Regions from separate parts of the Lonsdalea quercina genome, predicted to be linked through region 1. Evidence: predicted binding sites of a transcription regulator. Region 1 holds the regulator's gene; the other holds the start of a gene.
The links. The regulator LexA, encoded in region 1, represses DNA repair genes until DNA is damaged. The targets are predictions, from matches to a motif close to TNCTGTATGTACATACAGNA.
Positions count from the first base shown of each region.

Region 2: BLU64_RS03285 (metal-dependent hydrolase) is a predicted target of LexA. The motif match lies at 3,386-3,405, and genes of this name have one in related genera.

Region 1 is NZ_FNQS01000011.1:17,812-32,852, forward strand. It holds gene BLU64_RS14010 (LysR family transcriptional regulator) at 1-392, opposite strand, end outside; gene BLU64_RS14015 (pirin family protein) at 503-1,204, shown strand; gene zur (zinc uptake transcriptional repressor Zur) at 1,290-1,799, shown strand; gene lexA (transcriptional repressor LexA) at 2,003-2,614, opposite strand; gene BLU64_RS14030 (diacylglycerol kinase) at 2,727-3,095, opposite strand; gene plsB (glycerol-3-phosphate 1-O-acyltransferase PlsB) at 3,227-5,686, shown strand; gene ubiA (4-hydroxybenzoate octaprenyltransferase) at 5,727-6,590, opposite strand; gene ubiC (chorismate lyase) at 6,606-7,127, opposite strand; gene groL (chaperonin GroEL) at 7,999-9,642, opposite strand; gene BLU64_RS14055 (co-chaperone GroES) at 9,688-9,981, opposite strand; gene BLU64_RS14060 (FxsA family protein) at 10,188-10,661, opposite strand; gene aspA (aspartate ammonia-lyase) at 11,084-12,523, shown strand; gene cutA (divalent cation tolerance protein CutA) at 12,686-13,018, shown strand; gene BLU64_RS14075 (protein-disulfide reductase DsbD) at 12,994-14,694, shown strand; gene dicD (division control transcriptional repressor DicD) at 14,720-15,041, shown strand, end outside.
Region 2 is NZ_FNQS01000002.1:76,704-91,744, reverse strand. It holds gene BLU64_RS03305 (fructosamine kinase family protein) at 1-508, shown strand, start outside; gene BLU64_RS03300 (YniB family protein) at 535-1,083, opposite strand; gene hxpB (hexitol phosphatase HxpB) at 1,292-1,957, shown strand; gene adhP (alcohol dehydrogenase AdhP) at 2,199-3,215, shown strand; gene BLU64_RS03285 (metal-dependent hydrolase) at 3,420-4,022, shown strand; gene BLU64_RS03280 (L-cystine transporter) at 4,137-5,528, shown strand; gene osmE (osmotically-inducible lipoprotein OsmE) at 5,600-5,929, opposite strand; gene nadE (ammonia-dependent NAD(+) synthetase) at 6,151-6,975, shown strand; gene BLU64_RS03265 (nitrous oxide-stimulated promoter family protein) at 7,124-7,525, shown strand; gene ihfA (integration host factor subunit alpha) at 7,555-7,851, opposite strand; gene pheT (phenylalanine--tRNA ligase subunit beta) at 7,856-10,243, opposite strand; gene pheS (phenylalanine--tRNA ligase subunit alpha) at 10,259-11,242, opposite strand; Phe leader region at 11,349-11,472, opposite strand; gene pheM (pheST operon leader peptide PheM) at 11,423-11,467, opposite strand; gene rplT (50S ribosomal protein L20) at 11,606-11,962, opposite strand; gene rpmI (50S ribosomal protein L35) at 12,003-12,200, opposite strand; gene infC (translation initiation factor IF-3) at 12,297-12,839, opposite strand; gene thrS (threonine--tRNA ligase) at 12,843-14,771, opposite strand.

The sequences.
Region 1 (15,041 bases):
GTCAGAATAGAAACCTGCGTGTTGGCTTTTTGCGCCAACTTGTCCAGCAGTGGGAAAAGTCGCTCCGTCGGCACCAACGCTTCCGCGACAATGGTGACATGGGTTTCCCAACCGCGAGCCAGCGCTTCGGCATCCGTCGTCAGCTTATCGGCCGCTTCCAGCAGAACTCGCCCACGTTCCAGCAGCATCCTTCCCACATTGGTGAATTTAGTGCGATGACCCGAGCGGTCGAACAAAACCACGTCCAGTTCATCCTCTAACTTTTGCATGGTGTAGCTCAGCGCTGAAGGCACTCTTCCCAGCTCATCTGCCGCGGCGGCGAAGCTACCCCGACGATCAATAGCATCCATCACCCGCAACGCTTCCAATGTTAACGCCCGATCTTTCGACATAAATATTCTCATTCAGGATTTTTGAACGTCCTCACCAGATTAACTAGCTAACAATCAACCGTCCAGCCTATTACCTTTGTAAGGTCGAATAATTATGAGGGCCTGACACCATGATCATTAGCAGAGCAGCAGAGCAATGCGGCAAGGCTGACTACGGATGGCTGCAGGCACGATACACGTTCTCTTTCGGCCACTATTTTGACCCTGACCTGTTGGGATTCGGCTCGCTACGCGTGTTGAATCAGGAAGTCCTGGCGCCCAAGGCCGCCTTCCAGGCGCGGACCTATCCGCGCGTCGATATCCTGAATATTCTTCTGCAAGGCGAAGCCGAATATCGGGACAATAACGGCAGCCACACGCAGGCTAAAGCCGGCGACGTCATGTTGCTGGCGACCCAGCCCCACCTCAGCTATAGCGAACAGAATATTGCCAACGACATACCGCTGACCCGTATTCAGCTATGGTTGGATGCCTGTCCGACGCGCGAAAACCTCTCGCTACAGCGTATGTCTCTGAACGGCGAGCACTGTCAGTTGCTGGCTTCCCCAGATGATGAAAATGGCAGCCTACACCTAAGACAACAGGTCTGGGTTTACCATCTTGATCTGGCCGCAGGAGAATCGCTGACGCATGCCTTGAAGGGAAACCGCGCCTACGTTCAGTCTATTCACGGTGAGTTTGGCATCCGCTGCCAAGTCGATGAGGGCAAAATGCTGCGTTGCGGCGACGGGGCTTTTATCCAACAGGAAACGGCCATCGCCCTGCAGGCGAAAACGCCGGGGCGGGCCCTGCTGATCGATTTGGTGGTGTAGCGCTTTCCCTGCCTGACTCGGCGTTTTTGCGGAGTCATGGTAAGATAAACCATTATCCTCACCACTTTTCTTCAGGGTTACAGCAATGGATTCAACCGATCCGACCAAACTTCTTGCTCAGGCTGAACGACTATGTCAGCAACGCAACGTGCGACTTACGCCGCAGCGTCAGGAAGTACTGCGTCTGATGGCCCAACAGCCCGGCGCCATCAGCGCTTACGACTTGTTGGATCTGCTCCGTGTCGCTGAACCTCAGGCTAAGCCCCCCACCGTTTACCGCGCGTTGGATTTCCTGCTCGAACAAGGATTTATCCACCGAGTGGAATCCACCAACAGCTACGTGCTGTGCCACCATTTCGAAGAACACAGCCATACCTCGGCGCTATTTATCTGCGACCGTTGTCGCCAGGTAACGGAAAGCCCCACGGAAGGCATCGAAGAGATATTGCGGCAGATCGCGGTCCAGACGGGATTCTCCTTACGCCACAGTGTAGTCGAAGCGCACGGTATGTGCGTTGAGTGCAGGAAAATCGAAGCCTGCGACCATCGCGACAGCTGCAACCACGACCACAGTATCGTCATCAAAAAACGCTGAGCAGCGTATCGTTTTCAGAGTCGGCCTTATCAGTGTCGAACGGCGATACTGAGAATGGAATCTTAGGAAAAAATTAGAGGTGGGAGAAGGGACTGAGGCGGTGAATAATGTTTGGCTTTGCTTCGGTTTTGCCCGTTACGTTCAGCAAGAAAGACCAAACGTAACGGAAGATGCATAAACGGGGCGTTCAGCAAGCAGGCCTATCAACTCCAGTCGCTATTGCGAATGACGCCGACGGCTAGTCCTTCAATAGAAAAATTTTCCTTGCTCAGATCGACCACGATAGGTGAAAAATCTTTGTTTTCAGCTAACAGTTGCACTTTGTTGCCCTGCTGCTTCAATCGTTTTACCGTGACTTCGTCCTCAATGCGCGCCACAACAACCTGACCGTTGTGAACATCCTGCGTTTTATGCACAGCCAATAAATCGCCATCCAGAATACCGATGTCTTTCATCGACATACCGCTAACTCGCAGCAGGAAATCGGCATTTGGCTTAAACATGGTCGGATCGACCTGATAATGACATTCGATATGCTGTTCAGCCAGGAGAGGTTCCCCTGCTGCAACGCGACCAATCAAGGGAAGACCGAGCGACTCTTCTTCCATCAATAGACGGATACCGCGGGATGCACCGGTGACAATCTCAATCACGCCTTTACGGGATAGGGCTTTTAGGTGTTCTTCAGCGGCATTAGGAGAGCGGAATCCCAGCTGCTTAGCGATCTCTGCTCGGGTGGGTGGCATACCGGTTTGTGAAATATGATCGCGAATAAGATCATAAACCTCTTGTTGTCTGGTCGTTAAAGCTTTCATTCCGCCCCCTGGTTGTTTATACAGTTTCGCTGTGAGTATATACAGGGAAACTGCCTATGGGAACTGAGAAATCGCGTTATGCCTTGTTTTTTGGCGTCATTCATGAGAGCCATCACGCAAAATGGCCCCACAGCAAGACACCCCAGACCACGGCCGCCAACAGACAAGCCACCAGCACCGCAGCTGACCCAAAATCTTTCGCTCTCCCCGCAAGCTCATGATATTCCTTGCCAATTCTATCCACCACGGCTTCGATAGCACTATTCAGCAACTCGACGATCACAATCAGCACTACCGCGCCAATCAACAATAACCGTTCTAATATTGAAACTGGCAACCAACAGGCAATAATGATGCCTGCCAGAGTAAGAATGGTTTCCTGACGAAAGGCCGCTTCATGCCTCCATGCCTGTTTGAGTCCTTGCAACGAATAGCCCGTTGCCTTGACAAGGCGGGTAATCCCGGTCGCCTTATTCATGATCCTTGCTTACTCCCTTTTTATTTAGTTTCGAACGCAATTTTGGCGTTACCCCATTGTCTCATGACCACAGATATCCGATAAGGTTTCTGTTATCCTTGCGGCGCATTGCTAATAAGAGGTTCTCAGTTGTTATGTCAGGTTGGCGTAAAATATACTATAAGCTATTGAATTTCCCTCTAAAACTTTTGGTAAAGAGCAAAATTATTCCTCTGGATCCGATCGCTGAGCTGGATATCGATCCTACACGTCCTATTTTCTACGTTCTGCCCTACAATTCCAAAGCAGACTTACTGACGCTGCGTGAAAAGTGCCTCGCGCTGGGGCTGCAGGACCCACTCGAACCCTTGATTGTCGACGGGGAAGCGCTGCCGAGCTACGTATTCGTCAATAATGGCCCGCGCGTATTTCGCTACTATGTGCCCAAAGAGAAATCCATCAAGCTTTTCCACGACTATCTGGATCTGCATCGCGATAATCCGTCGCTGGATGTCCAGATGGTGCCGGTTTCAGTCATGTTCGGCCGCTCGCCTGGGCGCGAAGGGCATCAGCAGGAAGCGCCTCAGCTGCGCCTGCTGAACGGCATCGAAAAATTCTTTGCGGTTCTGTGGCTGGGACGCGACAGCTTCGTTCGTTTCTCAACGCCAGTATCCCTACGCTATATAGCGACAGAGCACGGCACGGATAACTCCATCGCCCACAAACTGGCTCGCGTGGCGCGTATGCATTTCGCTCGTCTGCGACTGGCCGCCGTCGGTCCGCGCCTGCCGGTCAGACAGGAGCTGTTCAAGAAACTGCTGTCATCGAAAGCCATCGCCAAAGCGGTGGATGACGAAGCCCGAGCCAAGAAAATCTCGCGTGAGAAAGCCCAGCAGAACGCAATTGCGATGCTGGAAGAGATCGCCGCCGACTTCTCCTATGAAGCGGTGCGTCTGACGGACCGCGTACTGGGCTGGACCTGGAACCGGCTGTATCAAGGGATTAACGTCCATAACGCTGAACGCGTTCGGCAGTTGGCTCAAGACGGCCATGAAATCGTTTATGTTCCCTGTCACCGCAGCCACATGGACTACCTGCTGCTTTCTTACGTGCTGTATCACCAGGGGCTGGTGCCGCCGCACATTGCCGCAGGAATCAACCTGAACTTCTGGCCGGCGGGTCCTATCTTCCGCCGCCTCGGCGCATTCTTCATCCGCCGAACCTTCAAAGGCAGCAAACTTTATTCCACCTTGTTCCGCGAGTATCTCGGCGAATTGTTCACCCGTGGTTATTCGGTAGAGTACTTCGTGGAAGGCGGACGCTCGCGCACCGGTCGCCTGCTGGATCCAAAAACAGGCACGCTGGCTATGACGCTTCAGGCCATGCTGCGCGGCGGCACGCGACCCATTACGCTGGTTCCGATTTACATCGGCTACGAGCATGTGATGGAAGTTGGCACTTACGCCAAAGAGCTGCGCGGCGCCACCAAGGAAAAAGAAGGGTTTCTCCAGATGGTGCGCGGACTTCGCAAGCTGCGTAATCTGGGACAGGGTTACGTCAACTTTGGCGAACCGCTGCCGCTGATGACTTATCTCAACAACAAGGTTCCGCAGTGGCGCGACGCCATCGACCCAATCGAAGCGCAGCGCCCCGCCTGGCTGACGCCTACCGTGCAGGACATTGCCTCCGACATCATGGTACGTATCAACAACGCTGCGGCGGCCAACGCCATGAATCTGTGTTCAACCGCCCTTCTGGTGTCGCCCCAGCGCGCAATGACCCGTACGCAGTTGGAAGAACAGCTAGAATGCTATCTGCAACTGATGCGCAACGTGCCGTATACCGAAAACACGACGACGCCGAACAAGACGCCTGCCGAACTGATCGACCATGCGTTGAAGATGGACAAATTTACGGTCGAAAACGACAAGCTGGGTACCATCATCAGCCTTCCTAGCGATCAGGCTGTGCTGATGACCTATTACCGCAACAATATTCAGCATCTGCTGATCCTGCCTTCTCTGGTCGCCAGCATTATCGTGCACCATCGGCGCATTACTCAGACCGAGTTGTTACGCCAGGTGACGTTGATTTATCCGTTGCTGAAAGCGGAGCTGTTCCTGCATTACGAAACGGCGCAATTGGCCGATGTCCTGCAGGCGTTGACGTCCGAGCTGGCGAATCAACGCTTGATCGAGTTAGACGGCGAAAACCTGACGCCGAATAGCGAGCGTAGCCGCCCATTGCAGCTGCTGGCCGCTGGCGTTATCGAAACGCTACAGCGATACGCCATCACCTTCCTGCTGCTGAAGGGCGACCCGACGATCAATCGCGGTACGCTGGAGAAAGAAAGCCGTGCGATGGCGCAGCGCCTGTCCCTCCTGCACGGTATCAACGCGCCGGAGTTCTTTGATAAAGCGGTCTTTTCTACGCTGGTCAATACGCTGCGCAGCGAAGGATATATCAGCGACAGCGGCGATGCCGTGCTGGAAAAAGTGCAGGCGATCTATGCGATTTTGGGCGACGTGATTACACCGGAAGTCAGGTTAACGATCGAAAGCCCCGCCGTAGTCGTAACGGCGCCGACGGTGCAACAGAATAAACAAGTGGAATAATACGGCATGTGCCTGCGGCAAGTCGGCCGCAGGCCTTTCTCTAGAGACTCAGCGCTATCCCGACGAACAGCGCCATCCCTACAAAGTTGTTATTGCGAAAAGCCTTGAAGCAATTATCGCGATCCCGCCCCGCTATCAGCGTCTGCTGATAAACAAACAGCCCCGCTACCGCCAGCAACGACCCATAGTACACTGCGCCGAGGTCGGAAATACGCCCTAAAATTACCATCGCCCCCAGCATCAACAGTTGCAGCACGCCGATGATAACGGTGTCGTAACGACCGAACAGGATAGCCGTCGACTTCACGCCGATCTTGAGGTCGTCATCGCGGTCGACCATCGCATACTCGGTGTCGTAGGCCACGGTCCAGCACAGATAAGCGAAAAACATCAGCCAGCAGCTGACAGGTAGCGACTCGCTAACGGCGGCATAGGCCATGGGGATCGACCAACCGAAAGCCGCGCCCAGCACAACCTGAGGCAGATGGCTGAACCGCTTCATAAAGGGATAAACCCAGGCCAAGGCCAGCCCGACGACCGACAGCCAGATCGTCGTGGAGTTTAACGTCAGCACCAGCCCAAAGGCGACCAGCGCCAGGATCACGAACAGCGTTTTCGCGGACTGCTCACTGACCATGCCGCTGGGTAAGGGTCGCGATGCGGTACGCTTAACATGACCATCAAAATGGCGATCGGCGTAGTCGTTAATGACGCAACCCGCAGCTCTCATCAGGAATACGCCCAGCACAAACACACAGAGTGTCCAGCTTGCTGGCGCGCCGCGTCCCGCCAACCATAGCGCCCACAGCGTCGGCCACAGCAGCAACAGAGAGCCTATCGGCTTATCGATCCGCATCAGGCGACAATACACCATCCATCGTCCCGTCGTTAAAATTCGTTCCAACTCATCGTCTCCTCTCTACCGTTCAGCATCAGAACTGAGCGGAGAATAAATAGGGGAATCAGGCAAAAAAATTTCTGTCAGCAATAAAGGATGGCCCGCCAACCGCAGTCGTGAACGGCGAGCCCACAGATCGCCGCGATGTCCGGGATTGATAAAGTCGCGTTCCGGCGCGCCGTGTTGAAACAGATATCGTCCGAGAGGCACACGCCCAATCTGCGTCAACGCTTGGTTTGATTTCTGCAGCGTGCGCTCAGGGATCACCGTACGGCCAAATAACCAAGGTCTACCGTCACCATACAGCGTCACTTCCCGAAGCCAGAAGCGTTCGCTGACGGGCAATAGCGGCAACGCCTCCCCTAAGGCCGATGGCGAGATAAAACCTTCGTGGGAGACCTCCACGTCGAGACGCCGGCAATGGGTCTCCAATCGCGCAGTCATTGAGTCTCGATAGGCGAGCCATTCGGCGACTGCGGCAGGGACATCTGTGAACTCGCACCAGGTCACCGGGCGCAGGAGATCTACCGTCTCATCTGTCATTGCCCCCTCCTCGCCTTGGGTTTAGTAAATAAAGTAAACGGTTTCCATTGTAGCGTAGAATAGCGCATTGATGAGTTGTTATGCCCTTGGGATTAATGATCTGCATGATTTTCATACACTCGTTATGCTATTAAACGCGCCGGAAGCAAATATGGCGTTATCGAGCCAAAGAAGTCAGGATCAAGCGTTATCACCGGCCGCTCATCCGAATTTCATGATATTTCAATGCCATCACGCCATGGCATATTCACGCGCCATTGCCCGCCTTATGGGCTATTAATACAATAAAAATCCCGCTATTAATAGCGTGGCTTATTTTCACCTTTCGGGATTAGAGCAGTTTGCGATAAAAATTGCTAATTGTTTGATTATAGGGACAAAAAACCATACTTTCGCAATGGACAATCGCCCCCCTTAGAAATAGTTTTTGGTTTGTGGGCAACTGGGAAAGCATGAACTGTCTCCCTAAAGATTCTGCCGTTTCATTGATTAATTACCCTCTTCGCTATATTTCGCGCCGATGGTGATCCTCAAAAACAATTTAGCCTGCCATCTATTAGACAGTTTTTTTGCTCGCGACAGCCACGGCCTTTCATTTATTCCCCCCCCAATTGTAAGGGTTATTTAACCGCCTGTTTCGTAGCTTAAAAAATTGAATTTGAGTCAATAAAACTTAGTAGCCTGATGCAGCGCTGATCGTCGACTTGAGTTGAATGACAGCGTAAACAAGACGAACCGCGGCAAGACATAAAAAAACGACCGGGTAATGTTGACCCGGTCGTTCTTTATTGGCTATCAGGGCTTGGAGGGATGCTGGCGTTATAGGTGCCGTCAGCCGCCTCCTAAGCGATGATGCGATGCTTAACGCATCTTACATCATGCCGCCCATACCGCCCATGCCGCCCATACCAGCAGCGCCTAAGTCTGCTTTATCTTCTTTCGGCAGGTCTGTCACCATACATTCGGTGGTGATCATCAGGCCAGCGACAGAAGAAGCGTACTGCAGAGCAGAGCGCGTTACTTTGGTCGGATCCAAGATACCCATGTCGATCATGTTGCCGTACTGTTCGCTAGCGGCGTTGTAACCGTAGTTACCTTCGCCCGCTTTCACGTTGTTGGCAACAACAGATGGCTCTTCACCGGCGTTGGCGACGATCTGACGCAGAGGAGATTCCATCGCGCGCAGCGCAACACGGATACCCACGTTCTGATCTTCGTTTTCGCCAGTCAGTGAACGGATTGCATTCGCTACGCGAACCAGCGCAACACCACCACCGGCAACCACGCCTTCTTCAACCGCGGCACGGGTCGCGTGCAGGGCATCTTCAACGCGCGCTTTTTTCTCTTTCATTTCAACTTCGGTAGCCGCACCGACTTTGATGACCGCAACGCCGCCAGCCAGTTTCGCTACGCGTTCCTGCAGTTTTTCACGATCGTAATCAGAGGTCGCTTCTTCAATCTGCTGACGGATCTGAGAAACACGGCCCTGGATAGTCGCTTCTTCACCGATACCGTCAATTACAGTAGTGGTGTCTTTGTTGATGACGACGCGTTTAGCCTGCCCCAGATCTTCCAGCGTTGCTTTTTCCAGCTCCAGACCGATTTCTTCAGAGATCACGGTACCCGCAGTCAGCGTAGCGATGTCCTGCAGCATGGCTTTACGACGGTCGCCAAAGCCCGGTGCTTTCACAGCCGCGACTTTCACGATGCCGCGCATGGTGTTCACCACCAGAGTCGCCAGGGCTTCGCCTTCCACGTCTTCAGCAATGATCAGCAGCGGTTTGCCTGCTTTGGCAACAGCTTCCAGTACCGGCAGCAGTTCGCGGATGTTGGAGATTTTTTTATCAGCCAGCAGGATATACGGGCTTTCCAGCTCAACAGAACCGGTTTCCGGCTTGTTGATGAAGTAAGGAGACAGGTAACCACGGTCGAACTGCATACCTTCAACCACGTCCAGTTCGTCCTGCAGGCCGGTGCCTTCTTCAACGGTGATCACGCCTTCTTTACCGACTTTTTCCATCGCTTCGGCAATCAGCTTGCCCACGGTATCGTCGGCGTTAGCGGAGATGGTACCTACCTGAGCGATGGCTTTGGAGTCAGAGCAAGGCACAGACAGTTTTTTCAATTCTTCGACCGCGGCGATAACGGCTTTGTCGATTCCGCGTTTCAGATCCATCGGGTTCATACCCGCGGCAACGGCTTTCAGACCTTCGTTGACGATGGACTGCGCCAGTACGGTAGCGGTAGTCGTACCGTCCCCCGCAGCGTCGTTCGCTTTGGAAGCCACTTCTTTAACCATCTGAGCACCCATGTTTTCGAACTTGTCTTCCAGCTCGATTTCGCGGGCGACGGACACGCCGTCTTTGGTGATGGTCGGAGCGCCGAAGGATTTATCCAGCACTACGTTACGACCTTTCGGCCCCAGGGTGACTTTAACTGCATCAGCCAGTACATTCACGCCGCGAAGCATTTTTACTCGAGCGTCGTTACCGAAAATTACGTCTTTAGCTGCCATTGGTTGTTTCCCTTAAATTCGTTCAGTTCAGAGGATTACGCACGATTAGGCTTCAACGATTGCCAGGATGTCGCTTTCGGACATGATCAGTACTTCATCGTTGTCGATTTTTTCTGTCTTCACGCCATAACCATCATTGAAAATAACGGTATCGCCAACTTTCACATCCAGCGGTTTAACTTCACCGTTTTCCAGGATACGCCCATGACCTACAGCCAGGACTTCGCCACGGGTAGATTTCCCCGCTGCAGAACCGGTCAGAACGATGCCGCCAGCTGATTTTGATTCAACTTCTTTGCGCTTGACGATAACGCGGTCATGCAATGGACGAATTTTCATTGATAGCTCTCCTTTGAGAAAGTCCATGTCAGTTTAGGTAACATGCCGGATATGCTTTTATATCCGACCTGGTGCAAAAGTAAGTGGGGACGTTTCGACGGGCTTCAAGGGAGAAAGGTAAAATTTTTTCTCTTTGTTCGCACTTTTTCACGGTCTGTGAAAAAAACTCAACAGATCAAATAGCTAATAAAAAAAGACCGCCTGAATCAGCGGTCGTCATTTTCATCATGTTTTTCGATGCGTTCAGGGCGTTGATCTTTACGTTGATATTCGCCCTCGAAGACATCGCCCTGCGCTCCGTCCGGACCCGACGAGCGCGAACGCCAGAGATGCAAATGCGGCATCAGTTTCAGCGTCAGATGCTTTTGCAACGCTGGCAGCAACAGCAGCAGGCCGAGGAAGTCGGTGAAGAACCCCGGCACCAGCAGCAGAAATCCCGACATCACCAGCGAAACGCTTTTCACCATTTCCGCCGCCGGGCTTTCTCCCGCTTCGATTTTTCGCTGCATTTGAATAAAGGTTCTGATTCCCTGATTGCGGACCAGTGAAACGCCGAGGCAGGAGGTAAACACCACCAGCAGCAGCGTAATGGCGATACCCAGCACATGGGCGACCTGGATGAAAATGAAAATTTCAATGTAGGCCAACAGGAAAATCAGTATTAAAGGTATCCAGCGCACCCGGTGCTCCTGTAATTGATATTTAACGTATTAATAAAAAGTATATTCCTAAAACCAGCGCTCGTAATATGCTATCGGCGCAGTCATAAACAGCTCTCGGTGCGCATTCAACGCGCCCATCATCTCGTTACATTACGGTTGAAATGGTAGCTCATACGCTACTTTTCAACCTATGCGCGTGTTTTTTTTGGCTGCTAACGTTTTTACCTATAGTCACACGGCGTGACTATTCGTTACGATTCACTCAGGAGACAGACAATGGAATGCCCAGATGTGATCAAGGCGACTATTTCACGTACAGGTTAAGAATATAATAATGCGATAGCCGTTAGTATCGGTCAAATACACCATCCCGAATGGGAAAATGCATTACGATAAGCTGTATAAATGCTAACTTATAGAAGAGTAAGAGAAGGCTCTTTATGTCAGACAATATCCGTATCGAAGAAGATCTGTTAGGCAGCCGAGAAGTACCCGCCGATGCTTATTACGGCATCCATACCCTTCGCGCTATTGAAAACTTTTACATCAGCAATCAGAAAATCAGCGACGTCCCCGATTTCGTCCGCGGCATGGTGATGGTGAAAAAGGCGGCGGCAATGGCCAACCGCGAACTGCAGACCATCCCGCGTAGAATCGCCGACGTGATCATTCGCGCCTGCGACGAAGTGCTCAACAACGGCAAATGTTTGGATCAATTCCCGGTGGACGTCTTCCAGGGCGGAGCAGGCACCTCGTTGAATATGAACACCAACGAAGTACTGGCTAACATCGGTCTCGAACTGATGGGACACCAAAAGGGCGAATACCAATACCTCAATCCCAACGATCACGTGAACAAGTGCCAGTCGACCAACGATGCCTATCCGACCGGTTTCCGTATCGCCCTCTACAACGCGATCCTGAAACTGGTTGATGCCAACACGCATCTGGGAGAAGGGTTCGAGCGCAAAGCTAAAGAGTTTGAAAACATCCTGAAAATGGGACGGACCCAGTTGCAAGACGCCGTGCCGATGAGCCTGGGCCAGGAGTTTCACGCCTTCAACATTCTGCTGCAGGAAGAGAACAAAAACCTGCTGCGCACCGCAGAACTGCTGCTGGAGGTAAACCTGGGCGCGACGGCGATCGGCACCCGGCTGAACACGCCGGACGGCTACCAACAATTGGCTGTGCAAAAACTGTCCGAAGTGAGCCACCTGCCCTGCGTTTCCGCGGAAGACCTGATTGAAGCCACATCTGACTGCGGCGCTTATGTCATGGTGCATAGCGCGCTCAAACGCCTGGCGGTCAAACTGTCGAAAATTTGTAACGACCTGCGCCTGCTCTCCTCCGGGCCGCGCGCCGGTCTTAATGAAATCAACCTGCCGCAGTTGCAGGCCGGGTCATCCATCATGCCGGCGAAGGTCAATCCGGTTGTTCCTGAAGTAGTCAATCAGGTGTGCTTCAAGGTGATCGGCAACGATACCTGCGTCACGATGGCGGCCGAAGCAGGCCAGCTACAGCTGAACGTGATGGAGCCGGTGATCGGACAGGCCATGTTTGAGTCCACCCACATTCTGACCAACGCTTGCTACAACCTGTTGGAAAAATGCGTGAACGGCATCACCGCCAATCAGTCTGTCTGTGAGTCCTACGTATTCAACTCTATCGGCATCGTCACCTACCTTAACCCGTTTATCGGTCATCATAACGGCGACATCGTCGGTAAGATCTGCGCCGAAACCGGAAAAAGCGTACGTGAAGTCGTGTTGGAACGCGGCCTGCTGACCGAAGCTGAGCTGGACGATATTTTCTCCGTACAGAACCTGATGCACCCGGCCTACAAAGCAAAACGTTACACTGACGAAAACGAACCGCAGTAACCTTCTCCGCTCCCTTCGCCCCGACACTCGGCGGCGAAGGGAGATTCTGTGACCTTCCCCCACTTCCTGAAGCGTCTATTTTCAACACGATCCGCGCTTACGCTCACGCTGGCCTCAAGGTATAGTGTGGCGACATTTCACGTTTCCGCTGCTGAGGTCATTATGTCTGAACCCAATGCCTGCGACGCCGTGGTGGTACTGTGTACGGCTCCCGACGACGCCAGCGCCAGAGAGTTAGCCGCCGCCGCGCTGGAAGCCGAACTGGCGGCCTGCGTCACGCTATTGCCAGGCGCCACGTCGCTTTATCGCTGGGAAAGTAAACTGGAGCAACAGCAGGAAATCCAGCTGATGCTGAAAAGCGATCAGGCGCACCTTCAAGACCTGTTTACGTTGCTGAAACAGCAGCATCCCTACCAAACGCCGGAATTATTGGCGCTCCCGGTTCACGACGGCGATAACGATTATCTCTCATGGCTCAACGCTTCTTTACGCTGATTATCCTATTCGGCACATTGCTTTTTACCGCTGTCGCACCTGCCGACAACCCCTTCGGACGTGCGCAAACGTCTCGTTTTCTACCCGCCGCGCAGGCGTTTGTCTTCGACTTCCAGCAACAGGGGAAGCAGTTAAAACTTCAGTGGATCATCCACTCCGGCTATTACTTGTATCGCCAAAAAATAGTGATTCACTCAGGCGGCACAAGGCTCACACAGGTTGATTTTCCGGCGGCCGAACGTCATCAGGACGCTTTTTTCGGCATGGTCGATATTTTCCGAAACCGCCTGCAACTGAATATTCCTTTGGACGGGATCCCACAGGGCAGCACCTTAACGGTCAGCTATCAGGGCTGCGCCGATGCCGGATTCTGCTATCCGCCGGAGCAGCACAGCATCCCGCTTAGCCAATGGGATACGGGGGAAAAGTTGTCTACCGCGCCACCGCTGCCGTTTTCGCCGTGGTGGGCCATATTGATTGGTATCGGGATCGCCTTTACACCCTGCGTGCTGCCGATGTACCCACTGATCTCCAGCTTGATTCTGGGACGGCGGGAACGCCTTTCCGCTCGACGCACTCTGCTGCTGGCCTTCGCCTATGTGCAAGGCATGGCGCTCACCTATACGCTGCTGGGATTGGTCGTGGCGGCGGCGGGTCTGCGCTTTCAGGCGGCGTTACAGCATCCTTACGTGTTAATAGGGTTGGCGTTGATGTTCACTCTGTTGGCGCTTTCCATGTTCGGGCTCTTTAACCTGCAGTTACCTTCCGCCATGCAAACGCGACTCGTTGACTGGAGTAACCGACAGGAAAGCGGTTCGTTGTATGGCGTCTTTTTGATGGGGGCGCTCGCTGGTCTGATTTGCTCGCCCTGCACCACCGCCCCACTCAGCGCGCTGCTGCTGTATATCGCCCAAAGCGGCCATATGCTGGCAGGCGGCGGTACGCTATACCTGTATGCGCTGGGGATGGGGCTGCCGCTAATCGGCGTCACCCTGTTCGGCAACCGCATCCTCCCGAAGAGCGGCCCCTGGATGAACCACATTAAAGAGGCCTGTGGCTTCGCGATGCTGGCGCTACCCGTATTCCTGCTGACGCGTCTGCTCGGCGACGATTGGGCCTGGCGACTATGGGGACTCCTCGGCGTCGCCTTCTTCGGCTGGGCGTTCGCCCTCAGTCTCCGTGGGCGAGGCGGATGGATTCGGGGTCTACAGGTCTTATTACTGCTCGGCGCGCTTATCTCCGTACGACCAATACAAGACTGGGTGTTCACCTCGGCCACATCGCCTACCGAATCCTCTTCCGGCACCGCTTTCTCGCCGATTAATACTGTGGATGAGTTGAATGCCGCGCTTCGCGACAGCAACAAGATAACTATGCTGGATCTCTATGCCGACTGGTGCGCGGCCTGTAAGTCGTTCGAGAGGGTCACATTCAGCGACGGCGAAGTTAAGCGTCAAATGTCGCGCCTGCGGCTACTGCAAGCCGACGTGACGGCGAATACGCCCGAGCAGAACGCCCTACTGACGCGGTTGCAGGTACTGGGCCTGCCAAGCATTCTGTTTTTCGACGCCTCTGGCAAAGAAATTCCGGGGTCGCGCATTACTGGTTTTATGGACGCGGCGCAGTTCCGATCGCATTTGCAGAAACTATCTCCGTCAACGACACTTGTTGATTAACGGTCACGCACTGAGAGGGGGCCCCATGCAACGGGAAAAAGTTTTGGAGCATGCGCTGACCTTGCTGGAACAGCATGGTTTCACCGCCATGACACGGGAAAAACTGGCCGACAGTCTGCACATTTCTGTGGACGAGCTGGCTCCCTTCTGGCCGGATGACGAAGCGGTGCTGTATGACAGCCTGCGCTATCACAGCCAGCAAATCGATGGTTGGCGCAGACGACTGATGCTGGACGAATCGCGTGATGTCGAGCAAAAGCTCTTGGCGCGTTATCACGTCCTGCACGAAGCGGTTAAACAAGGGCGCTACCCGGGCTGTTTATTCATCGCAGCCTGCAGTTTTTACC
Region 2 (15,041 bases), on a different contig from region 1:
TGGCTTTGACTTCGATAACGACCTCTCCACCACCCCGCAGCCGAATGCCTGGCGCCGCCGCTGGTCCAGTTTTTTTGCCGAACAACGAATCGGCTGGCAACTGCAACTGGCGGCAGAAAAAGGGATGTCTTTCGGAGATATCGATGCGTTGGTGACCGTTGCAGAACAGAAACTGTCTGGCCACCAGCCGCCGCCGTCGCTGCTGCATGGCGATTTGTGGTCTAACAACTGGGGGAACAGCGCGGGTGGCGTGTATTTGTTCGACCCAGCCTGTTATTGGGGCGATCGGGAGTGCGATCTGGCGATGCTGCCGCTCTATCCGGAACTGCCGCCGCAAATCTATGACGGTTACCAGAATGTTTGGCCGCTGGAGAAAGGGTTTGTGGAACGGCAACCGATTTACCAGATTTACACTTTGCTCAATCGCGCGAATTTGTTCGGTGGTAAGTGCATCGCTGCGGCGCAGCAGGCGATCGAAGCACAGCTACAGGCAGCGGATATGGCGTGAGTCGGGCTGCTCCCCGACTCGCGTCATCAGGCGATCAAACCGATAACTTTGAGCACGACATAGCCAATGACGCCGACGATAATCGGCAATATGTACAGCGGGAAGAACTGCAACAGAATGGTATGACGCGGAAGTTTGACCCGGTTTTCCAGCTCGTCACGGGTTTTGCCGTCGTTGCCTTTTGCGTTTTCCAGGATCATCTGATCCTCCAGCCCCTCACGAATATGTTTCACCCGACGAGAAAGGCGCGCACCGGAGACCTGCATCGCTAACCCGACAAAGATTAAAATATAAATAAGCCAGAACATCAGAGTCGGCGAGGAGAATAATCGGCTAAAGTCCGGCACCGGCGAGTTATACCAAAAGAGATTGAGAAACGGCGTATTGAAGCGAAGCACTTCCACGACCAGGTGCAAAAAGTCTTGCATGACCCCATTAATCCCCTGCTTTCTCTCCGTGAAGTCATAAATGACATTCGCCAGCGAAATGATCGTAGAAAGCACGGCCGGAATAAAAATGAGCCATCCCGCAATACGTTTGACCACGGCGATGAGGCCTGCCTGTTGATACGTCATGAGTTCCCCTTGATGAGTGACGCAGCCTAAATATCTCGATGAGATAACACATAGTGTAGACACATAAAAACCGTTAGCAGGGTACTTCAGGTTTCCAGCGAGTCAACGTTTTCTTGCGGGATGGCCTTTTGAAGCAATGATTTAGCGTATAACTGGTTTATAATTGCAATTCTTTTCGATTTTGTTTCCATCACAGGAGCCCAGCCCTATGCCTGCCATTTACCCTATTAACGCGGCCATTTTCGATATGGACGGATTGCTGATCGACTCCGAGCCGTTCTGGGAGCGTTCGATACACGAGGTCATCAGCGGATTGGGCGTGGATATGTCATCAACCGATGGCATGCCGGACCTGCTGGGCCTGCGCATCGATATGGTAGTTGCACTCTGGTATCAGCACTCCCCTTGGAAAGGCCCGAGCAAAGAAGAGGTCACCACCCGCATTATCAAACGTACCATTCAGTGCGTGGAAGAAGCCCGTCCTTTGTTACCCGGTGTGGAGCAGGCGTTGCAACTGTGCCGCAGTCAAAATCTGAAGATTGGTCTGGCTTCCGCCTCCCCGCTGTTTATGTTGGAGCAGGTGCTGGAGATGTTTAATCTGCGGGATTATTTCGATACGCTGATGTCCGCCGATCAACTCCCCTATAGCAAGCCACATCCCGAAGTTTATCTGCGCGCGGCGCAGGCGCTGGACGTATCCCCACTCGCCTGCGTCACACTGGAAGATTCGGTCAATGGCATGATCGCGACCAAGGCCGCCCGCATGCGTTCTATCGTCGTTCCGGCAGCAGAGATGCGCCACGACCCGCGTTGGGCATTAGCTGACGTTAAACTGGCGTCGCTGCAAGAGCTCACCGCGGCCCACATTTACTGAACAACTCTGCGGTGCTCCGTCAACCCGAAGCACCCGTCAATCCTGTTCCTCTTTATCCTTCCCATCCCTGTTTTCCTTACAGAAAATAGGGATGTCATCCGCATCGTCAAAAAAGATTTTAACAAGTATATCAAACTGTTAATGAGAACGAATTTGCTTCTCTTTTCACATTTTTTATCCCGCCGATATGCTACGCTTACTATCGATATATCACCAATACAACGGAGATGGTTTCATGATGATGAAAGCAGCAGTTGCAAAAGCCTTCGGACAGCCTCTGGTTATCGAGCAGGTGCCGGTACCGGAAGTGGGTCCAGGTCAGATATTGGTTAAAATTGCCGCCACCGGCGTATGCCACACCGATCTCCACGCCGTAGAAGGTGACTGGCCGGTCAAACCCAATCCGCCATTTATTCCGGGCCACGAAGGTGTGGGACACGTGGTGAAAGTCGGCGCGGGCGTCACTCACCTGAAAGAAGGCGATCGCGTGGGCGTTCCCTGGCTGTATTCCGCCTGTGGACACTGTGACTACTGTTTGGACGGTTGGGAAACGCTGTGTGAAAAACAGCAGAACTCCGGATACTCCGTCAACGGAAGCTTCGCAGAATACTGCCTCGCCGATGCCAACTATGTCGGTATCCTGCCGGACGACGTCGAGTTTAATGAAATCGCCCCGATCCTATGCGCAGGCGTAACCGTTTATAAAGGTCTTAAAATGACCGACACAAAACCGGGCGACTGGGTCGTTATCTCCGGTATCGGCGGTCTGGGTCATCTGGCTGTTCAGTACGCGAAGGCGATGGGCCTAAACGTCGCAGCCGTCGATATCGACGATAGCAAGCTGGAGTTCGCCAAACGTCTGGGCGCGACCGTCACCGTCAACGCGAAAAACACCGATCCGGTGGCCTATCTGAAAAAAGAAATCGGCGGCGCGCACGGCGTTCTGGTCACCGCAGTTTCTCCGAAAGCATTCGAGCAGGCCATCGGCATGGCCCGCCGCGGCGGTACCATCGCTCTGAACGGCCTACCGCCGGGTAAATTCGACCTGTCGATCTTCGACATGGTGCTGGACGGCATTACCGTTCGCGGTTCCATCGTTGGGACGCGTAAAGACCTGCAAGAGTCACTAGACTTCGCCAGCAAAGGCAAAGTGAAAGCGAATATCGCCGTTGAACCGCTGGAAAATATCAACGACATTTTCGCTCGCATGCATGCCGGTAAGATTGAAGGCCGTATCGTCGTCGATCTGTCGCTGTAATCGTCTCTTCCCCGTGGATTCACCACGGGGATACCTCTTTTCCTGCCGCCCAGGCCCCTACGTTCCCGCTTACCAACCTCACAATAACGGCTTCAAATCGCCTGTTTACGAAGCCTGATATCATAAAGAGTTACGCCGTCACGCCTTTAACCTCTCGTCGCAATATTTTATACTGTATAAAATGACAGCCTCCAGAGATATCGCATGACCGCCGAAGGCCACCTTCTATTCGCTGTTGCCAGCGCCATTTTCGCCAAAAAAGCAGAGCTTTCTCCCGCCCTTGCAGCCGGAGACTGGTGGCATATTATCCCTGCGGCCATGTTGACCTCGTTGTTGCCGGATATCGACCACCCTAAATCAGTATTGGGACAACGTTTGAAGTGGATCTCTGTCCCGGTAGCGCGCCTGTGTGGACATCGCGGCTTTACTCACAGCCTGTTAGCCATCATCGCCGGGCTGTACTTTATCCACACTCAGCTCCCCGCGAGTTGGCCTGTGCCCGGCGACGTCTACCACGCCATGATAGTGGGCTATCTCAGCCATATCGTTGCGGATATGCTGACGTCTGCAGGCGTACCGCTACTATGGCCGTGCCGCTGGCGATTCCGCTTCCCTATATTACAAAGCCAAAAAGGCAATCAGCTGGAACGGATGCTATGTTCAGGGCTGATTGTGCTGTCGTTATGGCAGCCCCAGAAGTCGCTGGAAAGCTGGAACTATCCTCAACCACCGAAATGGCTCCAGGGCCTTAGCATACAACTCCACCAGCTACTCACCCCACAACGCAGCACCTCACTGCGTTTTTAGGTGCAACCTGCCCAGTTTGCCGGTAACACCCGTTGAAAAGACCTGTTATTCTAGCGCGCTTGCCTCCTCGGCCGGGGAGCAAGATAAAAGATAACCAACGAGGGAGAAGTGGAGATGAATCTTCCGCTCATACTGAATGTCATTGTTTTCGCCCTGCTACTGATTGCGCTGAATTACTGCGGCAACGCGCGCTGGAGTCTGGCGAAGAAAGTGCTGCTGGGTCTGGTGCTAGGCGTGTTGTTAGGCCTGGGATTGCACCTGGTCTACGGCAATAATGCACCCGTGATTGCACAGTCGATTGCCTGGTTCAATATCGTCGGCAATGGCTATGTCCAACTACTGCAAATGGTCGTCATGCCGCTGGTCTTTGTGTCTATTCTAAGCTCGGTGGCGAAGCTGCATAACGCCTCGTCGCTGGGAAAAATCAGCCTGCTGACCATCGGCACGCTGCTTTTCACTACGCTGATTGCCGCGCTGGTCGGGGTTTTCGTCACCAACCTGTTCGGACTTAACGCCTCAGGGCTGGTGCAAGGCGCTCAGGAAACGGCTCGACTGTCTGCAATTGAGAACAACTACGCCGGTAAGGTCGCCGATCTCTCCGTACCGAATTTAATCCTGTCGCTTCTCCCCAAGAATCCGTTCGCGGATCTGACCGGCGCCAGTCCGACAGCCATTATCAGCGTGGTCATCTTCGCCGCGTTTCTGGGGGTCGCCGCGCTCCAACTGCTGAAAGATGACGCTGAAAAAGGCCAACAGGTCTTGATCGCCATCGATACTCTTCAGTCATGGGTGATGAAGCTGGTGCGACTGGTCATGCGTCTGACGCCTTACGGCGTGCTGGCGTTGATGACCAAGATGGTGGCCAGCTCCAACCTACAGGAGATCATCAAGCTCGGCAGCTTTGTGGTTGCTTCTTATCTGGGACTGGCCATGATGTTCGTCGTTCACGCCCTGCTGCTCTCGCTGACCGGCATCAACCCGGCTCGCTTCTTCCGTAAAGTTGGCCCGGTACTGTCCTTTGCCTTTACCAGCCGCTCCAGCGCGGCCACTATCCCACTGAGTATTGAAGCGCAAACCCGACGTCTGGGCATCCCGGAGTCTATCGCTAGTTTCGCCGCCTCGTTCGGCACCACCATCGGTCAAAACGGTTGTGCGGGGTTGTATCCGGCCATGCTGGCGGTGATGGTCGCACCAACGGTGGGCATCAACCCGCTGGACCCGGTTTGGATCGCCACGCTGGTGGGCATCGTGACCATCAGTTCCGCCGGCGTGGCTGGCGTGGGCGGCGGCGCGACCTTCGCGGCATTGATCGTCCTGCCCGCGATGGGGCTTCCGGTCACGCTGGTGGCTCTGCTTATTTCAATCGAACCCCTGATTGATATGGGGCGTACCGCGTTGAACGTCAGCGGCTCGATGACGGCGGGAACGGTGACTAGTCAGTTACTGAAGCAAACCGACAAACAGGTGTTTAATTCGCGGGAAGACGTGGAATTAAAGCAGCAGTAAGTTTGATCTTTCGCGTTTAAAAACCAAAAAGCCGAACAAGATGTTCGGCTTTTTTTGTTGCTCGACCCAGGTTAGCTTTGAGGATGAGTATCGTATTCCTGACAGCTTTGGAAGCCTTTATTCAGGACATGACCCGTTTCATCGAAGCTGACGAAGTAGTACTGTATTTTCTTGTCTTTTGTCCCCAGGATATAGGTATTACAGGTACCACGAGCATTAATCATTGTGGCCTGGGTAGAAGCTGGGCCTGCGATTTGATTGACCTGTTGTTTGGTCATCCCTTTTTTGACGTCTTTTACCACCGGCTTGGTGAAATAATTCTCTGCACGGTCATATGCCGTACAACCAGAAAGGAGCACCAGCCCTGCAGCAATACACATTAATAATCGATTCTTGTTCATTGCATTACCTCTTTTGGTATTAGTTAGTTTAAGGCTAGATGGCAAAAGGCGGTTTTTCAACCCGACGTCAATGCTTTAATGACCTGATAATGGGTAAGAAAATAGGTCTCCCTGGGCAATCCTAGCCCGTTCGCTTATTCTTTTACTCCGTGGGAAGTCACGTTAAACTGAGACAATCCTATTAATTATGCTGCCGTATCAATAAGTTCAGGAGAGGCGAAATGTCACTACAGCAGAGCATCATTCAGGCACTAGGCGTCAAAAACACGATTGACCCCGCACAGGAAGTCCGAGTCAGCGTTGATTTTTTAAAGAATTATCTCAAGGCCCATCCTTTCGTCAAAAGCTTGGTGCTCGGCATCAGCGGCGGCCAGGATTCCACGTTGACGGGCAAAGTCTGCCAAATGGCCATCACAGAGCTTCGCGCAGAGACCGGCAACTCGGCGTATCAGTTTATCGCTGTTCGCCTTCCCTATGGCGTACAGGCTGACGAGCAGGACTGTCAGGACGCAATTCAGTTTATCCAGCCGGACCGCGTCTTGACCATCAATATTAAACCTGCCGTAGATGCCAGCGAAGCGACGCTCCGAGAACTCGGCATTGAGCTGTCTGATTTTGTGAAGGGCAACGAAAAGGCGCGTGAGCGCATGAAAGCGCAATACAGCATCGCCGGAATGAATGCCGGGCTGGTCGTCGGAACGGATCATGCAGCAGAAGCCGTTACCGGCTTTTTTACCAAATACGGTGATGGCGGAACGGATATTAACCCGATCTTCCGGTTGAACAAACGTCAAGGTAAGTCCCTATTGAAACTTCTCGGGTGCCCTTCCCATCTTTATACCAAAGCCCCGACTGCCGACCTGGAAGAAGATCGTCCTGCATTACCTGATGAAGTTGCTTTGGGCGTCACCTACGAGAGTATTGACGACTATCTCGAAGGTAAGAAAATCGATCGGCGCGACGCAGCGATCATTGAGGACTGGTACCGCAAAACGGAGCATAAACGCCGTCCGCCGATTACCGTTTTCGACGATTTCTGGAAATAACAGAACTTCAACTGCATCAAAATCAGTGTCCTCTCTGAAACTTTTACGGCAGCCAGGCTGCCGTTTTCTTTTCTGTGCGTCCCGTAGGCTTCAAGTCATACAATTGCGACTACACTGTGAGTCAAAGTTCTAACGTGAGATAACTATGATGCGCCGCCCTCCACCGGGTAAACGAATTCAGCGCGAGATTCGCACTGTCGGACAAATGATCAAACTGTATGCCAAATCTCATCCCGTTCTCGATGGCAATGACCACTACACGGTGCTGTTTCGCTATGCGATCAACCGTCTCAATAAATGTTATTTCGGGGAAGAAAAACCGGCCTGCAAGCAGTGTCCAATCCACTGTTATCAACCGACCAAACGTGAAATGATGAAACTCATCATGCTTTGGTCAGGACCGAGAATGCTGCTGCACCATCCCGTGCTTGCTCTCAAGCATCTTTGGGACGATCGCCGTCCGGTACCGGAAATTCCGCGAGCCAGGACGAAAACGCCACGTTTACAGGACGGCTTTCCAGAGGATTCCGTAAAAGAAAAAGGCCGCTAAAGCGGCCTTTTCGTTTACTTACAACTTACTCAGTCTTTAGGTGAAGCATTCTCAACCCGACTTTTTAACTTCTGCCCCGGACGGAATGTGACCACACGGCGCGCCGTAATCGGAATATCCTCGCCTGTTTTTGGGTTACGTCCCGGCCGTTGGTTTTTGTCTCGCAGGTCGAAATTGCCAAAACCTGACAACTTGACTTGCTCGCCATTTTCCAAGGCACGACGAACTTCTTCAAAAAACAACTCGACTAGCTCTTTGGCATCCCGTTTACTCAGCCCAAGCTTTTCAAACAGGTATTCTGACATTTCAGCTTTTGTAAGCGCCATAGGTTTAATCCCTCAAGGATGCTTGGAATCGCTGTTTCAATGCTGCCACGCATTTCGTGACTGTGGCGGCAATTTCCTCTTCTGCCAGTGTACGAGCGGTATCCTGCAATACCAGACTAATAGCCAGACTCTTATATCCGTCTTCTACGCCCTTGCCCCGGTACACATCAAACAAGTTTACGCCAACTAACTGATTTGCGCCAACTTTCTTGCACTCAGCCAGAATATCTCCTGCAGGCACGTTTTCAGCGACCACAACGGCGATATCGCGACGGTTAGCCGGGAAGCGAGAAACATCAGCCGCTTCGGGCACAACACGGTCTGAAATTTTGTCCCAAAGCACTTCAAATACGACGGTGCGACCGTTCAAATCCAACTTCCGTTCCAGTTCTGGATGAATAACACCAATGAAACCAATGTGTTGCCCATCCAGGTAGATCGCGGCGCTTTGACCTGGGTGTAGCGCAGGATTCGCTTCAGCTCTGAACTCGACGGCGGAAAGTTTACCCGTCAAAGCCAGCACAGCTTCAAAATCACCTTTTAAATCATAGAAGTCAACTGGCTGTCGTGCCAGGTCCCAATGCTCTTCATATCGGGAACCTGTGATCACACCTGCTAACATCATTTCCTGACGGATACCCTGCTCCGCGTCTCTATCGGGCACAAAACGCAATCCGCTCTCAAAAATACGGATACGACTCTGTTGACGATTCTGGTTATAAACGACTGCGCCCAGCAAACCAGTCCACAGCGATAAGCGCATAGCGGACATATCAACCGAGATAGGGCTAGGCAGAATCAGCGCTTCTTCGCCAGGATGTACCAGTGCCTGAATTTTTGGATCAACAAAGCTATAGGTAATCGCTTCCTGATAGCCGTGGTCCACCAGCATGGTCTTAACGCGTTTCAGAGAAAGATGAGCTTCACGGTGGCTCGTCATTTTCAACGGTGCCAGCGCAGCTTCGTTAGGAATATTGTCGTAGCCGTAGATACGAGCGACTTCCTCAACCAGATCTTCTTCAATCTCCATATCGAAACGCCAGCTCGGCGCGGTCGCCTGCCAGCCGTCGGCGGTACGCGTTACCTGGCAGCCCAGACGTTCGAGAATATCGCTCACCTTGTCGTCAGCAATATGATGGCCGATCAGGCGATCTAATTTTTCACGACGCAGCGCAATCGTAGCGCGAGCAGGCAGGTTTTTATCGTGCGTCACATCAATTACCGGGCCGGCTTCGCCGCCGCAAATATCCAGCAGCAAACGCGTGGCGCGTTCCATGGCTTGAGATTGCAGCTCTGGATCAACGCCACGCTCATAACGATGAGAAGCGTCCGTGTGTAAGCCGTAGCGGCGCGCGCGACCGGTGATCGCCAACGGATTGAAGAAGGCGCATTCCAGCAAAACGTCCTGCGTTTCTTCATTCACCCCCGAGTGCTCGCCACCGAAAATACCGGCCATTGCCAGTGCTTTGCTGCTATCGGCAATAACCAGCGTTTCTGCGTTCAGCTTCGCATCGTTACCGTCCAACAGACGCAACATTTCGCCTTCCTGCGCGGTGCGAACCGTGATGTTCCCGTCCAGACGGGCAAGATCAAACGCGTGCATCGGCTGGCCAAGTTCCAACAGAACGTAGTTGGTGACATCGACAACCGGATCGATGGAGCGGATACCGCAGCGACGCAGTTTTTCACGCATCCACAGCGGTGTGGACGCTTTCACATTGATCCCTTTCACCACGCGGCCGAGGTAACGAGGACAAGCTTCCGGGGCTTCGACACTGATAGGGAAAGTGTCAGTGATTGTCGGTTCGACGGGCGTGATTTCCGGCGCGTTGAAGGCAACACCATTTAACACGGCGACGTCACGCGCGACGCCTTGCAGGCTAAGACAGTCCGCTCGGTTAGGCGTTACGCTAATCTCGATAATGTTGTCATCCAGATTCAGATACTCGCGCAGGTCAGTCCCAATCGGCGCATCAGCGGGCAGTTCCAGAATTCCGTTATGGTCGTCGGCAATGCCCAATTCAGAGAAGGAGCACAGCATCCCTTCAGACGGTTCACCACGAAGCTTGGCGGCTTTAATCTTGAAATCGCCCGGCAATACCGCGCCGATGGTCGCCACCGCCACTTTCAAACCTTTACGGCAGTTAGGCGCGCCACAGACGATATCCAGCAGTCGTTCGCCGCCTACATTCACTTTGGTGACGCGCAGTTTGTCGGCATTAGGATGCTGTTCACACTCGACCACTTCACCCACAAACACACCGTTAAACGCACCGGCGGCAGGCTCTACGCCGTCAACTTCCAGACCGGCCATAGTGATTTGTTCAGATAAGGCTTCGCTGCTGATAGCTGGGTTAACCCATTCCCGTAACCAGAGTTCACTGAATTTCATAATGCTATTCCTGCCTTATTTAAACTGTTTGAGGAAGCGTAAATCGTTTTCAAAAAAAGCGCGCAGATCGGTCACGCCGTAGCGCAGCATGGTCAGTCGTTCCATCCCCATGCCGAATGCGAAACCGGAATACACGTCCGGATCGATGCCAACATTGCGCAGAACATTCGGATGCACCATCCCACAGCCCAGAACTTCGAGCCATTTACCGTTTTTTCCCATGACGTCCACTTCGGCGGACGGTTCGGTGAACGGGAAATACGAAGGACGGAAGCGAACCTGTAAATCTTCCTCAAAGAAGTTACGCAGAAAATCGTGCAGTGTGCCCTTCAGGTGGGTAAAGCTGATGTTTTTATCCAGAATCAGTCCTTCCATCTGATGGAACATCGGGGTATGTGTCTGGTCGTAATCGTTACGGTAAACGCGGCCCGGCGCGATGATGCGAATAGGCGGTTGCTGCTTTTCCATCGTTCGGATCTGCACGCCGGAGGTTTGTGTCCGCAACAGGCGTTTGGCATCAAACCAAAACGTATCGTGGTCGGCGCGAGCGGGATGGTGGCCGGGGATGTTCAGCGCGTCGAAGTTATGATAATCATCTTCTATCTCGGGTCCCGATACGACGGAGAAACCCAGCTCGCCAAAGAAGGTTTCAATGCGGTCGATGGTGCGCGTAATCGGGTGCAGACCGCCATTTTCGATAGTTCGTCCCGGCATTGATACATCAATGGTTTCCGCAGCAAGGCGAGCATTCAGTTCAGCGCTTTCCATTGCCTGTTTACGGGCATTCAGCGCCTCCTGAACTTCCTGCTTGGCCTGGTTGATTACAGCACCCGCTGCAGGACGCTCTTCAGCAGGCAGCTCGCGCAGCGAGGTCATCTGAAGGGTTAAGTGACCTTTTTTGCCCAGGTATTCCACGCGCACAGTTTCCAATGCGGCGATATCCTGCGCCTCTTCTATGGCTGTTCTGGCTTTAGCAACCAGTTCTGCGAGATGTTGCATTACATTCCTCTTCTTCTGCCTCTACGGCCACGGTGATGATTGGAAAAGTATGATTCTCAGTGCATCTGATAGTACGACTTGTATGGTCCTGGGCCTTTCCCTGACCAATAAAAAAGCCTCCACAAGGGAGGCTTAAGCGCTACTTTTCGTTTCTTTTCTTACGCGCAAAGCCTCCTGAGTTCAGGCGCTAAAGTAAAAAAAGAAACGGAAAATAGCAGTTTTCATACTTGCGTTACCTTGTCGTTATTTATCTCTGAGGGGGCTAAGCGCTGCGTTCAATTATTTCAAAGCTGATGAAAAATAATCGACGAGGCTCATGAGCTAAAAATCAAAAGAGGGAGCAAGCCCCCTCTTCTAACCGGCTTACGCCAGAGCTGCTTTCGCTTTTTCAACCAGTGCGCTGAAGGCCACTTTATCGAAAACGGCGATATCAGAAAGAATCTTACGGTCAATTTCAACAGAGGCTTTTTTCAGGCCATTGATGAATTTGCTGTAGGACAAACCGTTCTGACGGGCTGCTGCGTTGATACGTGCAATCCACAGCTGGCGGAACTGACGTTTCCGCTGACGACGGTCGCGGTACGCGTACTGACCAGCTTTGATTACTGCCTGGAAGGCAACACGATAAACGCGCGAACGGGCACCGTAGTAACCTTTCGCTTGTTTTAATACTTTCTTGTGACGTGCACGAGCAACCACACCACGTTTTACGCGAGCCATATGCTCTCTCCTAAAATCTTATTCTGAATGAAAAGGTAACTTATGCGTAAGGCAGACAACGTATGACCAGACCCAGATCGCCTTTGGCAACTTGAGCTTTAGGACGCAGATGACGTTTACGTTTAGTCGCTTTTTTGGTCAGAATATGACGCAGGTTAGCATGCTTACGCTTAAAACCACCGCCGGCGGTTTTCTTAAAGCGTTTAGCGGCGCCACGTACTGTTTTGATCTTTGGCATTGTTATTTCCACTTCGCATTGTTAATAAAACGAATCAGATAAGGCGAACGAAACCGCGCTACGCAAGCATAGCGCGGACTCGATTACTTGAATGCCTTACTGTTTCTTCTTCGGTGCAAGCACCATGATCATCTGACGGCCTTCAATCCTCGATGGGAAAGATTCCACGACTGCCAGTTCACTCAGATCGTCTCGAACGCGGTTAAGCACTTCGATACCAATCTGTTGGTGCGCCATTTCACGTCCACGAAAACGCAGAGTAATTTTGGCTTTGTCACCGTCTTCCAGAAAGCGAATCAGGTTGCGTAGTTTGACCTGATAGTCGCCATCATCGGTACCAGGCCGGAATTTGATTTCCTTGACCTGAATAACTTTTTGTTTCTTCTTCTGCTCTTTAGTGGCCTTACTCTTCTCATAGAGGAACTTGCCGTAATCCATGATTCGGCAAACCGGCGGTTCGGCGTTCGGGCTGATTTCTACTAAATCAACGCCTGCTTCTTCGGCTTTTTCTAGCGCTTCATTCAGGCTGACAATACCGATCTGTTCGCCATCGACGCCAGTTAGGCGTACCTCTTGTGCGCGAATTTCTTTGTTGATGCGATTAGGACGCGCCGGTTGAACTCGTTTTCCGCCTTTAATACCTTATTCCTCCAATTGATGAAGACTACGGCTGCGAATCTCTTGTTGCAGCTTACTGATAACTTCGCTGACATCCAGACTCCCCAAATCTTTGCCGCGGCGTGTGCGGACAGCAACTTTACCTGCTTCCACTTCTTTATCGCCACAGACCAGCATATAGGGAACACGCCGCAATGTGTGCTCGCGGATTTTAAAGCCAATCTTCTCATTTCTCAAGTCTGCTTTGACGCGAATGCCCGCTTCTTGCAATTTTTGGGTCAATTCGCTGACATAATCAGACTGACTGTCGGTGATATTCATAATCACCACCTGTACCGGAGCTAACCAGGTCGGGAAGAATCCCGCAAACTCTTCGGTAAGAATACCGATAAAGCGCTCCATTGAGCCCAGTATAGCCCGGTGAATCATTACCGGGACCTGACGTTCGTTGTTTTCGCCAACATAAGACGCACTTAGACGGTTCGGCAATGAAAAGTCGAGCTGTACAGTACCACACTGCCACGCACGATCCAGGCAGTCATGTAACGTAAACTCGATTTTAGGACCATAAAAAGCCCCTTCTCCCGGCTGATATTCAAATGGAATATCATTTTCAGCCAGCGCCGCCGCCAGATCCTCTTCCGCACGGGTCCACGTTTCATCGGAACCAATACGTTTTTCCGGACGGGTTGACAGCTTCACCTCGATTTTTTCAAAACCGAAGGTGCTATACATGTCATAAACCATTTTAATACAGTTATTGACCTCAGAACGAACCTGATCTTCCGTACAGAAGATATGAGCATCATCCTGAGTAAACCCGCGGACACGCATCAGGCCATGCAGAGACCCCGAAGGCTCGTTACGATGGCAGCTACCAAACTCAGCCATGCGCAGCGGCAGATCGCGGTAAGATTTCAATCCCTGATTGAATATCTGTACATGACCCGGGCAGTTCATCGGCTTGATGCAGTATTCCCGGTTTTCAGACGAAGTGGTAAACATTGCGTCTTTGTAGTTGTCCCAGTGTCCGGTTTTTTCCCACAACACCCGGTCCATCATGAACGGACCTTTCACTTCCTGATACTGGTACTCTTTCAGCTTGAGACGAACAAATGCTTCCAACTCACGGAAAACCGTCCACCCGTCGTTGTGCCAGAACACCATACCCGGCGCTTCTTCCTGCATGTGATACAGGTCAAGCTGCTTACCGATCTTACGGTGGTCGCGCTTAGCCGCTTCCTCTAACCGCTGAAGATAAGCATTGAGCTGTTTCTTGTCTGCCCATGCCGTACCGTATATACGCTGCAGCATTTTATTGCTGCTGTCGCCACGCCAATAAGCCCCCGAGGTTTTCTGCAGTTTGAAGTGATGGCAGAAACGCATATTGGGAACGTGCGGCCCACGACACATGTCAACGTATTCTTCATGATGATACAGGCCAGGAAGGTCGTCGTGGCTGATGTTTTCATCCAGAATGGCGACTTTATAGACTTCGCCGCGTGATACGAAAGTATCTCGCGCTTCCTGCCAGCTCGCAGTCTTCTTGATAACGTCGTAGTCTTTATTGGACAGCTCGTGCATCCGCTTTTCGAGCAGTTCCACGTCTTCCTGCGTCAGCGTATGGTCCAGATCGACATCATAGTAGAAACCGTTGTCAATCACCGGGCCGATAGCCATTTTAGTGTCCGGCCATAGCTGTTTGATCGCATGACCCAGCAAATGCGCGCAGGAGTGTCGAATAATTTCCAGACCCGCTTCATCCTTAGCCGTGATGATCGCCAGTTGCGCATCAGACTCAATCAAATCCGTTGCGTCGGTCAGCTCGCCATTAACTCGGCCGGCGATACAGGCTTTGGCCAAACCCGGACCGATATCGAGGGCGACATCAAGAGGAGAGACGGCGTGGTCATAATGACGCTGGCTGCCGTCGGGAAGCGTAATAACAGGCATGATAATTCCCTTATTTGCAGTGGTGACCCACACGCAAGATCACATACAAAAGATAATTGTGTTGATTTCAGTTGTCGGCAGCGTGTTTAACCCACAATTGTTAAAACGCTGCCACGACAGTGATTCATAGCGGGATAACAAAGACGGCAACATCGTTAACGATGTTCGCAGCAAACCCTATTAACCTGACGGCGTAGAGTACCATCATGACCCCGTACATGCCACCCGCGGCGGGAAATGGGCTGATAAAACAGTGGCGTATTCGGCAAG